3 regions of the Pseudomonas sp. B21-048 genome follow, and region 2 is predicted to be linked to each of the others. Evidence: predicted binding sites of a transcription regulator. Region 2 holds the regulator's gene; each other region holds the start of a gene.
The links. Region 2 encodes sigma-54, which starts transcription at its own class of promoters, with help from an activator protein. Its sites were predicted from a motif close to ANTGGCATNNANNTTGCTNT; they were not measured.

Region 1: the regulator sigma-54 is predicted to act here: its motif matches at 1,641-1,660, upstream of LOY56_RS06785 (flagellar basal body rod protein FlgF).
Region 3: the regulator sigma-54 is predicted to act here: its motif matches at 2,115-2,134, upstream of glnA (glutamate--ammonia ligase).

Annotation. Positions count from the first base shown of each region.
Region 1 covers NZ_CP087168.1:1,484,064-1,487,343, reverse strand. The annotation lists gene flgG (flagellar basal-body rod protein FlgG) at 15-800, opposite strand; gene LOY56_RS06785 (flagellar basal body rod protein FlgF) at 846-1,586, opposite strand; gene LOY56_RS06780 (sigma-54-dependent phenylalanine hydroxylase transcriptional regulator PhhR) at 1,820-3,280, opposite strand, start outside.
Region 2 covers NZ_CP087168.1:919,897-923,176, forward strand. The annotation lists gene rapZ (RNase adapter RapZ) at 1-167, opposite strand, end outside; gene ptsN (PTS IIA-like nitrogen regulatory protein PtsN) at 170-634, opposite strand; gene hpf (ribosome hibernation-promoting factor, HPF/YfiA family) at 647-955, opposite strand; gene LOY56_RS04070 (RNA polymerase factor sigma-54) at 1,035-2,528, opposite strand; gene lptB (LPS export ABC transporter ATP-binding protein) at 2,713-3,280, opposite strand, start outside.
Region 3 covers NZ_CP087168.1:330,630-333,909, forward strand. The annotation lists gene LOY56_RS01580 (chorismate mutase) at 1-478, opposite strand, end outside; gene glnA (glutamate--ammonia ligase) at 613-2,019, opposite strand; gene thiI (tRNA uracil 4-sulfurtransferase ThiI) at 2,349-3,280, shown strand, end outside.

The sequences.
Region 1 (3,280 bases), 560 kb from region 2:
CCTCATAGACTTGATTACAGATTCTGCGTTACGAACGAGAGCATCTGGTCGGCGGTGGAGATCACCTTGGAGTTCATCTCGTAGGCGCGCTGAGTGGTGATCATGTTGACCATCTCTTCAACGGTGCTGACGTTGGACGTTTCCAGGGTGTTCTGCAGCGTGGTGCCGAAACCGGCGAGGCCCGGGGTGCCGACTTGCGGCGCGCCACTGGCAGCGGTTTCCAGGAACAGGTTGTTACCCACCGCTTGCAGACCGGCCGGGTTGATGAAGTCGGCGGTTTGCAGGTTGCCGATCACCTGGGCGGCCGGGTTGCCGGGAACGGTGATGGATACGGTGCCGTCACGGCCAACGGTGAAAGTCTGGGCGTTGTTCGGAATGACAATGGCCGGCTCTAGGGCGAAGCCGCTGGCGTTGACGATCTGGCCGTTGGAATCCAGGTGAAAGGTACCGTCACGGGTGTAGGACGTGGTGCCATCGGGCTGCAGAATCTGGAAGAAACCGCGACCGTCGATGGCCATGTCCAACGGCTGCTCGGTGGTTTGCAGGCTACCGGCGGTGAAGTTTTTCTGGGTGCCGACGATGCGAACACCGGTACCCACTTGCAGACCCGACGGCAATTCGCTGTCCTGGGTCGACTGGGCGCCTGGCTGGCGTTTGATCTGATACAGCAAGTCCTGGAACTCGGCGCGGTCACGTTTGAAACCCGTGGTCGATACGTTCGCCAGGTTGTTGGAAATGGTGGTGAGGTTGGTGTCCTGGGCGGACAGACCTGTTTTGGCAACCCATAGAGCCGGAAGCATTCGATTCTCCTCGTGCGCCTGTTTTACGGCGCGACGTTCTGATAATTAGCTGATCTGCAAGACCCGAGCCATGGCCTGGTCATCGTCTTTGGCGGTATTCATCATCTTGATGTGCAGCTCGAACTGCTTGGCCAGCGCCAGCACCGAGGTCATTTCTTCCACGGCATTGACGTTGCTCGACTCGAGGAACCCGGACACCAGTTTGACCTTGGCATCGGCTTGTGCCGGCTTGCCGTCCTGGGTGTGGATCGAACCGTCCAGGCCTTTGGTCATGTTCTTGAAGTCCGGGTTGACCAGTTTGATGCGGTCGACTTCGGCCATCACCCGCGGGCCTTCGCCCATCGCGCGGATGCTGACGGTGCCGTCTTCGCCGACTTCGATCTGCTGCTCGGGCGGTACGGCAATGGGCCCGCCATTGCCGACCACCGGCATACCGTTGCCGGCACGCAGCACACCCAGCGCGTCAACGTTGAGGCTGCCGGTGCGCACGTAGCTTTCACCGCCATCAGGGTTCTGCACGGCAATCCAGCCATTGCCTTGCACCGCGACGTCGAGGTCACGACCGGTTTCCACCAGCGTACCCGGAGAGAAGTCGGTGGCAGGACGTTCGCTCATGGCAAACGCACGCGCCGGAAAGCTGTCACCAAACACCGGCATCGAACGGGCCTGTTCCAGGTCCTTCTGAAAACCGTTGGTAGAGATGTTCGCCAGGTTGTTGGCATGAGCCTTCTGCGCCAGTGCATTCTGGCTGGCGCCGGTCATTGCCACATAAAGGTACTTGTCCACACTCTTTCCTCTGCATGCCGGACGTTTGCCGCCCACCGCTGTACTGCTGAGCCATAAGCAATTTGCAGACCAACTTTTTTCTGGCGGCGCACGGCCCGACAAACAAAGGACTTGAGGGATTCAGAGAGAATTGGGAAATGTATCGAAGACGAAAAACCGGCGGTGTTATGCCGCTTCGCGGCAATCCTCAGTTACCCCCTGATCGTTCCCACGCTCTGCGTGGGAACGATCAGTCAGGTGTTGTCTTTACCGACTTCGTACTCACGCAACTTATTGGCAATGGTCGTATGCGAAACCCCCAACCGCTTGCCCAGTTGCCGACTGCTCGGATGCTCGGAATACAAGCGCTCCAGCACGGCCTTTTCAAAGCGCCCGACAATCTCGTCCAGGCCGCCCTCAAGGGAAAAATCGCCAAGCGGCTGACGCACGCCGTAGTCCGGCAGACGAATGTGCTCGGCTTTGACAGTGCCGCCGTCGCACAGGGAAACCGCCTGGAACAGTACGTTTTCCAACTGCCGCACGTTACCCGGCCAATGATAGTGACTGAGCCGCTCCATCGCCGCTGGCGCCAGTTTTGGCAACGGACAACCGATCTGCCGACTGGCCTGATCGAGGAAGTGCTCCACCAGCGGCGCCAACCCGTCGAGGCATTCGCGCAGCGGCGGAATATGCAGCGAGAGCACGTTCAAGCGGTGATACAAATCCTGGCGAAACTCACCGCGAGCGCACAGCTCGGACAAGTCCACTTGAGTCGCGCAGATCACCCGCACATCCAGATAAACCTCTTCATCGCTGCCGACACGACGGAAGCAACCGTCCTGCAGAAAGCGCAGCAACTTCACCTGCAAGCGCGGGCTCATTTCGCCGACACCATCGAGAAACAACGTACCGCCCGCCGTCAGCTCCAACAGCCCGAGCTTGCCTTCGGCCCGCGCGCCTTCGAAGGCACCAGGGCCGTAGCCGAACAGTTCGGTCTCGGCCATGGACTCAGGCAGACCGGCGCAGTTGAGCGCCATCAACGGTGACTGACCACGCGGGCTCGCCAGGTGACAGGCCCGCGCCAACAACTCCTTGCCGGTGCCGGTTTCGCCTTCTATCAATAGCGGCGCATCCAGTGGCGCCATGCGTCGCGCTTCGCGAACCACCGCAGCCATCACTTTCGAGCTCTGGAAAATACTGTCGAAGCCGCGCAACTCCTGCTTGCGCACGTTATAGATACGCTCGCCTACCCGATCCGCGCGGTGCAACGTTAACACTGCACCGGCCATGGCCTCGCTTTCATCATGCTCCGATTGCAGTGGCGCGATGTCGGCGAGAAACACGTCACCCTTGACCTTGACCCGCAAGCCGTTAATCCGCGACTTGTTGGCGCGCACCAGCTCCGGCAAATCGAAATCCTCGGCATACCGCGACAGTGGAATCCCCGGCACTTCATCCACCCGCACCCCGAGCAACTGTGCCGCCGCACGGTTGGCCGCGACGATGGAGCCGCCCATGTCGATCGACAGCACCGGAAATTCCAGCGCCCCGAGCAAGGCATTGAGCTCCATGTGCCGACGCTCGCTGGGCATCAGCCCTACGCGCTTGACGCCGAATACCCCGCCAATCGCCTCGAATTTCGGACGTAACGCCTGGAACTGAATATTGATCAGGTTCGGGCAGTGCAGATAGATCGCATTGCCGTGCTCACCGCC
Region 2 (3,280 bases):
GCCACCAGCGGTTGTGCCAGTTCGGTGTGAATCAGCGCGCGTTCGGCCAGTTCCGGCAGCAAGCCGGCAGGCAGGTTGTCGATGCAATAGTAGCCGTTGTCCTCGAGCACATCGAGGGCGGTACTTTTACCTGAGCCGGAGCGGCCACTGACGATGATCAGGCGCATGATTAGTGACCGTTTTGCTCGTCCAGGACAACCTGATACAAGGCTTCGTTGCTCGGGGCGCTGCGCAGTTTTTCACGCACTTCCTTGCGATCAAGCATGCTGGCGATCTGGCGGAGCAATTCCAGGTGTGCATCGGTGGCGGCTTCCGGGACCAGCAGCACAAACAGCAGGTCAACCGGGGCGCCATCAATGGCGTCGAAATCGATAGGGGCTTCCAGGTGCAGCAGCGCACTGATTGGCGAGGTGCAGCCTTTGAGCCGGCAGTGGGGGATGGCGATGCCGTTGCCGAAACCGGTAGAACCGAGTTTCTCACGGGCAATCAGGGCCTCGAAGACGTCCTGCATTTCCAGATCCGGTACTTCGCGGTGGATAAGGTTGGCAATTTGCTCGAGGGCTTTCTTTTTACTGCCACCCGGCGCGTTCACTTGGGAACGGCCGGGGGTCAGGATGGTTTCTAGTCGGATCATGGATTGGGGGTGTTAGCGACCGGTCGCGCCCTGGAGGAGGCTCTGGGTCTTTTCCTTATGCTTTTTGAGTTGGCGATCCAGCTTGTCGGTCAGCAGGTCGATGGCGGCATACATGTCCGTATGCTCGGCATTGGCGACCACTTCTCCGCCGGGAATATGCAGCGTGGCTTCGATTTTCTGCAGCAGTTTTTCGACGTTCATCGTGACTTGCACATTGGTGATCTTGTCGAAATGCCTCTCTAATCGGTCGAGTTTTTCGCCGATGTAGGTGCGCAGGGGTTCGGTCACTTCCAGTTGGTGTCCACTGATGTTGACTTGCATACAGCTTCTCCTTCGTTGCCAGTGCATAAAGCGGCAGGCAGAAATGCCTGCCACTGGAACGCTGTGGCGAGCCCGGCGGTTACATCAACCGCTTCCGTTCGCTGGAAGGCGCGATCCCCAGGGATTCGCGGTACTTGGCGACGGTGCGACGGGCTACCTGAATGCCTTGTGCCTCCAGTAAACCAGCGATCTTGCTGTCACTCAACGGCTTTTTCTGATTTTCCGCGGCAACCAGTTTTTTGATGATCGCGCGAATCGCCGTGGACGAGCATTCACCGCCTTCGGAGGTGCTGACGTGACTGGAAAAAAAGTATTTCAGTTCATAGATGCCCCGTGGGGTATGCATGAATTTTTGCGTGGTCACCCGTGAAATCGTCGATTCGTGCATGCCCACCGCTTCGGCGATGTCATGCAGCACCAGCGGCTTCATGGCTTCGTCGCCGTATTCAAGAAAGCCGCGCTGATGCTCGACGATCTGGGTGGCGACTTTCATCAGGGTTTCATTGCGGCTTTGCAGGCTCTTGATGAACCAACGAGCTTCCTGCAGCTGATTGCGCATGAAGGTATTGTCAGCGCTGGTATCGGCACGACGTACGAAACCGGCGTATTGGGCGTTGACCCGTAGGCGTGGTACCGACTCCTGGTTCAGCTCCACCAGCCAGCGCTCGTTGTCCTTGCGCACGATCACATCGGGCACGACGTATTCGGCTTCGGCTGACTCGATCTGCGAGCCCGGGCGCGGGTTGAGGCTCTGGACCAATTCGATGACCTGACGCAGTTCATCTTCCTTGAGCTTCATGCGGCGCATCAGCTGGCTGTAGTCGCGGCCGCCGAGCAGGTCGATGTAGTCGGTGACCAGGCGCTTGGCCTCGGCCAGCCAAGGGGTCTTGGCGGGCAGCTGGCGCAGTTGCAGCAGCAGGCATTCACCGAGGTTGCGAGCACCGATGCCGGCGGGTTCGAATTGTTGGATGCGGTGCAGGACGGCTTCGATTTCGTCCAGTTCGATGTCCAGTTCCGGGTCGAACGCTTCGAGGATTTCCTCGAGGGTTTCGTCCAGGTATCCCTGATTGTTGATGCAGTCGATCAGGGTCACGGCGATCAGGCGATCGGTGTCGGACATCGGTGCCAGGTTCAGTTGCCAGAGCAAATGGCTTTGCAGGCTTTCACCGACCGATGTGCGGGTGGTGAAATCCCACTCGTCGTCATCGTTGCTCGGCAGGCTGCTGGCGCTGGTCTGGTAGACGTCTTCCCAGGCCGTGTCGACGGGCAATTCGTTAGGAATGCGCTCATTCCAGTCGCCTTCTTCGAGGTTATCCACCGTTGGGGCGGTTTCCTGGTAGGAGGGTTCCTGAATGTCGGCGTTGGGTTTCTGTTCGGCGCTATCGGCCAAGGGGTCGGCGTTATCGAAGTCGTCGCCTTCTTCCTGGCGTTCGAGCATCGGATTGGACTCCAGGGCCTCCTGGATTTCCTGTTGCAGGTCCAGGGTCGACAATTGGAGCAGGCGGATGGCCTGTTGCAGCTGCGGTGTCATCGTCAGCTGCTGGCCCATTCTCAAGACTAGCGATGGTTTCATGGCAGGGGCTTAACACCTTATTCGCCGGCGCACATGCGCCATCCACTACAGGGCGCCGAAGCGCCAAACATAAGCAAATTATATGCCCGAAACTGAAGTGTTTGCCTAGAGCGCTGTAACAATAAAAAGTTATTGATTTTTTATTGAAGTCAGCGCTCTCTCGGCGGCCCGGGCACCTGAGTGCTTACAGGCGGAACTCATGACCCAGATACACTTCCTTGACCAGTTCATTGGCCAGGATGGTGGCGGAGTCACCTTCAGCGATCAGTTGACCATCGTTGACGATGTAGGCGGTTTCGCAGATATCCAGGGTTTCACGGACGTTGTGGTCCGTGATCAGCACACCAATGCCTTTGGCCTTGAGATGATGAATGATCTGCTTGATGTCGCCCACCGAAATAGGGTCCACACCGGCGAAGGGTTCGTCGAGGAGGATGAATTTCGGATTGGTGGCCAGCGCCCGGGCGATTTCCACGCGGCGGCGTTCACCACCGGACAGGCTCATGCCGAGGTTGTCGCGTATGTGGTGGATGTGAAATTCCTGCAGCAGGCTTTCCAGCTCCTGGCGACGACCGGCCTTGTCGAGTTCCTTGCGGGTCTCGAGGATGGCCATGATGTTGTCGGCCACCGACAGTTTGCGGAAGATCGACGCTTCTTGCGGAAGATAACCGATACCCGCCTTCGCACGACCGTGCATAGGCTGGTGGCTCACGTCCAGGTCATCGATCAGGACGCGGCCCTGATCGGCCTGC
Region 3 (3,280 bases), 590 kb from region 2:
TGGTTTTATTGGCCTTGGCCAGCCAGGTCGGACACTGCGGGTCGTTGCGATAAGGGCTGAATTCGGCCAGTTGTTGCAGCAGGCGTTTTTGTAACTGGTCAAGTTGTGGGCGGATCTGCCCGACGAGGTCGGGGCGAGGATCGTTGGGCGCCTTGCCTTGCGCGTGCCAGTCAGACAGGTGAGCGTATTGCACCAGTTTGTTGGCCTCGATCTGCGCCGAGAAGAACTGTTCGACGGCTTCGTTGCTCAATTTATAGGCGGGTGCCAGGGCGACGGCGCCGGCAATCACCTCGCGCTCGCGCTGCCGGTCTTCGACCGGTTTGCCACTGTCCCATTTGCTCAGCGCGACCTGATCGGCAATTGTCAGGCGTTCTTCGATGGTGCCAAGCAACGGAGCGAGGGCGGCGGGGGCTGGGCTGGCAAAAGCGCTGTTGGCCAGCAGGGCGGTGAGCAGGGCAAGGCATGGGCGTAGGCGCATGGGGCATCTCGGCTTTATCGGATGAAGGCCATGATGCACGCAACCGGGCATCCGGTGACAGACGGTCGCCCATAAAAAAGGCCTCCCGAAGGAGGCCTCTCTTTTGTCACGCCGCGTAGCGCGGCGCTACCGGATCAGCAGCTGTAATACAGCTCATATTCCAGTGGGTGTACGAAGGTACGAACCTTGATTTCTTCTTCGCTTTTCAGGGCGATGTAAGCGTCGATGAAGTCGTCGCTGAAAACGCCGCCTTTGGTCAGGAACGCACGACCTTTGTCCAGCTCTTCCAGGGCTTCTTTCAGGCTGCCGCAAACTTGTGGGATCTCTTTCGCCTCTTCAGGCGGCAGGTCGTACAGGTTTTTGTCAGCGGCGTCGCCAGGGTGGATCTTGTTCTGGATGCCGTCCAGGCCAGCCATCAACAGTGCAGCGAAGCCCAGGTACGGGTTAGCTGCTGGATCCGGGAAGCGAGCTTCGATACGGCGAGCGCGAGGGCTGGACACGTAAGGAATACGGATCGAAGCCGAACGGTTGCGAGCCGAGTAGGCCAGCATCACCGGCGCTTCGAAACCTGGGACCAAACGCTTGTAGGAGTTGGTCGACGGGTTGGTGAAGCCGTTCAGGGCCTTACCGTGCTTGATGATGCCGCCGATGAAGTACAGAGCGGTATCGGACAGGCCGGCATAGCCTTCGCCAGCGAAGGTGTTCTTGCCATCTTTGGCGATGGACAGGTGAACGTGCATACCCGAACCGTTGTCGCCGTACAGAGGCTTAGGCATGAAGGTCGCGGTGCGGCCGTATGCATCAGCAACGTTGTGTACGCAGTACTTCAGGGTTTGAACTTCGTCAGCCTTGGCAACCAGGGTGTTGAATTTCACGCCGATTTCGTTCTGACCGGCAGTCGCCACTTCGTGGTGGTGAACTTCGATGACCAGGCCCATTTCTTCCATCGCGTTGCACATGGAGGTACGGATTTCGTGGTCGTGGTCGAACGGCGGAACAGGGAAGTAGCCGCCTTTGACGCCTGGACGGTGGCCTTTGTTGCCGCCTTCCACGTCCTGGTCGGACATCCACGAACCTTGTTCGGAGAAGATTTTGAACATGGAACCGGAGATGTCGGATTTGAACTTCACTTCGTCGAAGATGAAGAACTCAGGCTCTGGGCCCACGAATACAGTGTCACCGATACCGGTCGACTTCAGGTATTCCTCGGCACGCTTGGCGATCGCACGTGGGTCACGGTCGTAGCCTTGCATGGTCGAAGGCTCGATCACGTCGCAAACCAGGATCAGGGTCGGCTCTTCGGTGAACGGGTCGAGAACGGCAGTGCTGTCATCCGGCATCAGGATCATGTCGGAAGCTTCGATGCCTTTCCAGCCGGCGATGGAGGAACCGTCGAACATTTTGCCTTCTTCAAAGAAAGCTTCATCCAGCGCATCGCGAGCCGGCATGGTCACGTGGTGCTGAGTGCCTTTGGTGTCCGTGAAGCGCAGATCAATCCACTTGACGTCATGATCTTTGATGAGTTGAACCGACTTCGACATAGTGTCCTCCGGGGTGGCTTAGGGCTAGTAATGGATGCCCTTATCTGTGGGTGATGCCGGCGCGAATACTCTGCCATGGCAACCTGCCTCACAAGGGAGCAAATTGCATGCCAGTGCCCCACCGTGGGTTTTTTGCCCCAATATCACGCTTAGAAAGGCGCAAAGCCTCAAAAAGCGCCAAACCTCGCCCTGTAATGTAGCGTTAAATTGCATAAATGACCTGTTTTGGTGCACGCAAAACCTTCTGCACATTAACTGGTTAAACCTTGAGCAATTTCCGCTATAATCCGCGCCCCCCTTTTTCGGCTGGCCCAGCGCGCGCTGTTTTCATGAAACTAATCGTAAAAGTCTTCCCCGAGATCACCATCAAGAGCCGCCCGGTACGGATGCGTTTCATCCGCCAGTTGGCCAAAAACATCCGTACCGTGCTCCGCGATCTGGACCCGGCCGTGGTGGTGAACGGTGTGTGGGACAATCTCGAGCTGGAAACCCGCGTCAGCGAGCCGAAAGCCCTGAAGGAGATGACCGAACGCCTGAGCTGCATGCCGGGCATCGCGCATTTCCTGCAGGTCGATGAGTACCCGTTGGGCGATTTCGACGACATCGTCGCCAAGTGCAAGCAGCATTTCGGTGACGCCCTGGCCGGGAAGATCTTTTCGGTGCGCTGCAAGCGTGCCGGCAAGCACGAATTCAGCTCCATGGATGTCGAGAAATACGTCGGCAGCCAACTGCGCCGTCAGTGCAGTGCAGCCGGTATTTCGCTGAAAGAGCCGGAAATTGAAGTCCGTATCGAAATTCGCGACAAACGGTTGTTCGTGATTCACAACCAGCACAACAGCATTGGCGGTTATCCGCTGGGTGCCTTGGAACAGACGCTTGTGCTGATGTCCGGCGGCTTCGATTCCACCGTCGCCGCCTACCAGATCATGCGTCGCGGGCTGATGAGCCATTTCTGCTTCTTCAATCTGGGCGGACGTGCCCACGAACTGGGCGTCATGGAAGTCGCGCACTTCATCTGGAAGAAGTACGGCAGCTCCCAACGCGTGTTATTTGTCAGTGTGCCGTTCGAGGAAGTACTGGGAGAAATTCTCGGGAAAGTCGATAACAGTCATATGGGCGTAGTTTTGAAGCGTATGATGTTGCGCGCTGCTTCCCGTATTGCCGATCGGCTGGAGATCGAAGCGCTGGTCACCGGCGAAGCGATTTCCCAGGTGTCGAGCCAGACGTTGCCGAACCTGTCCGTGATCGACTGCGTGACCGA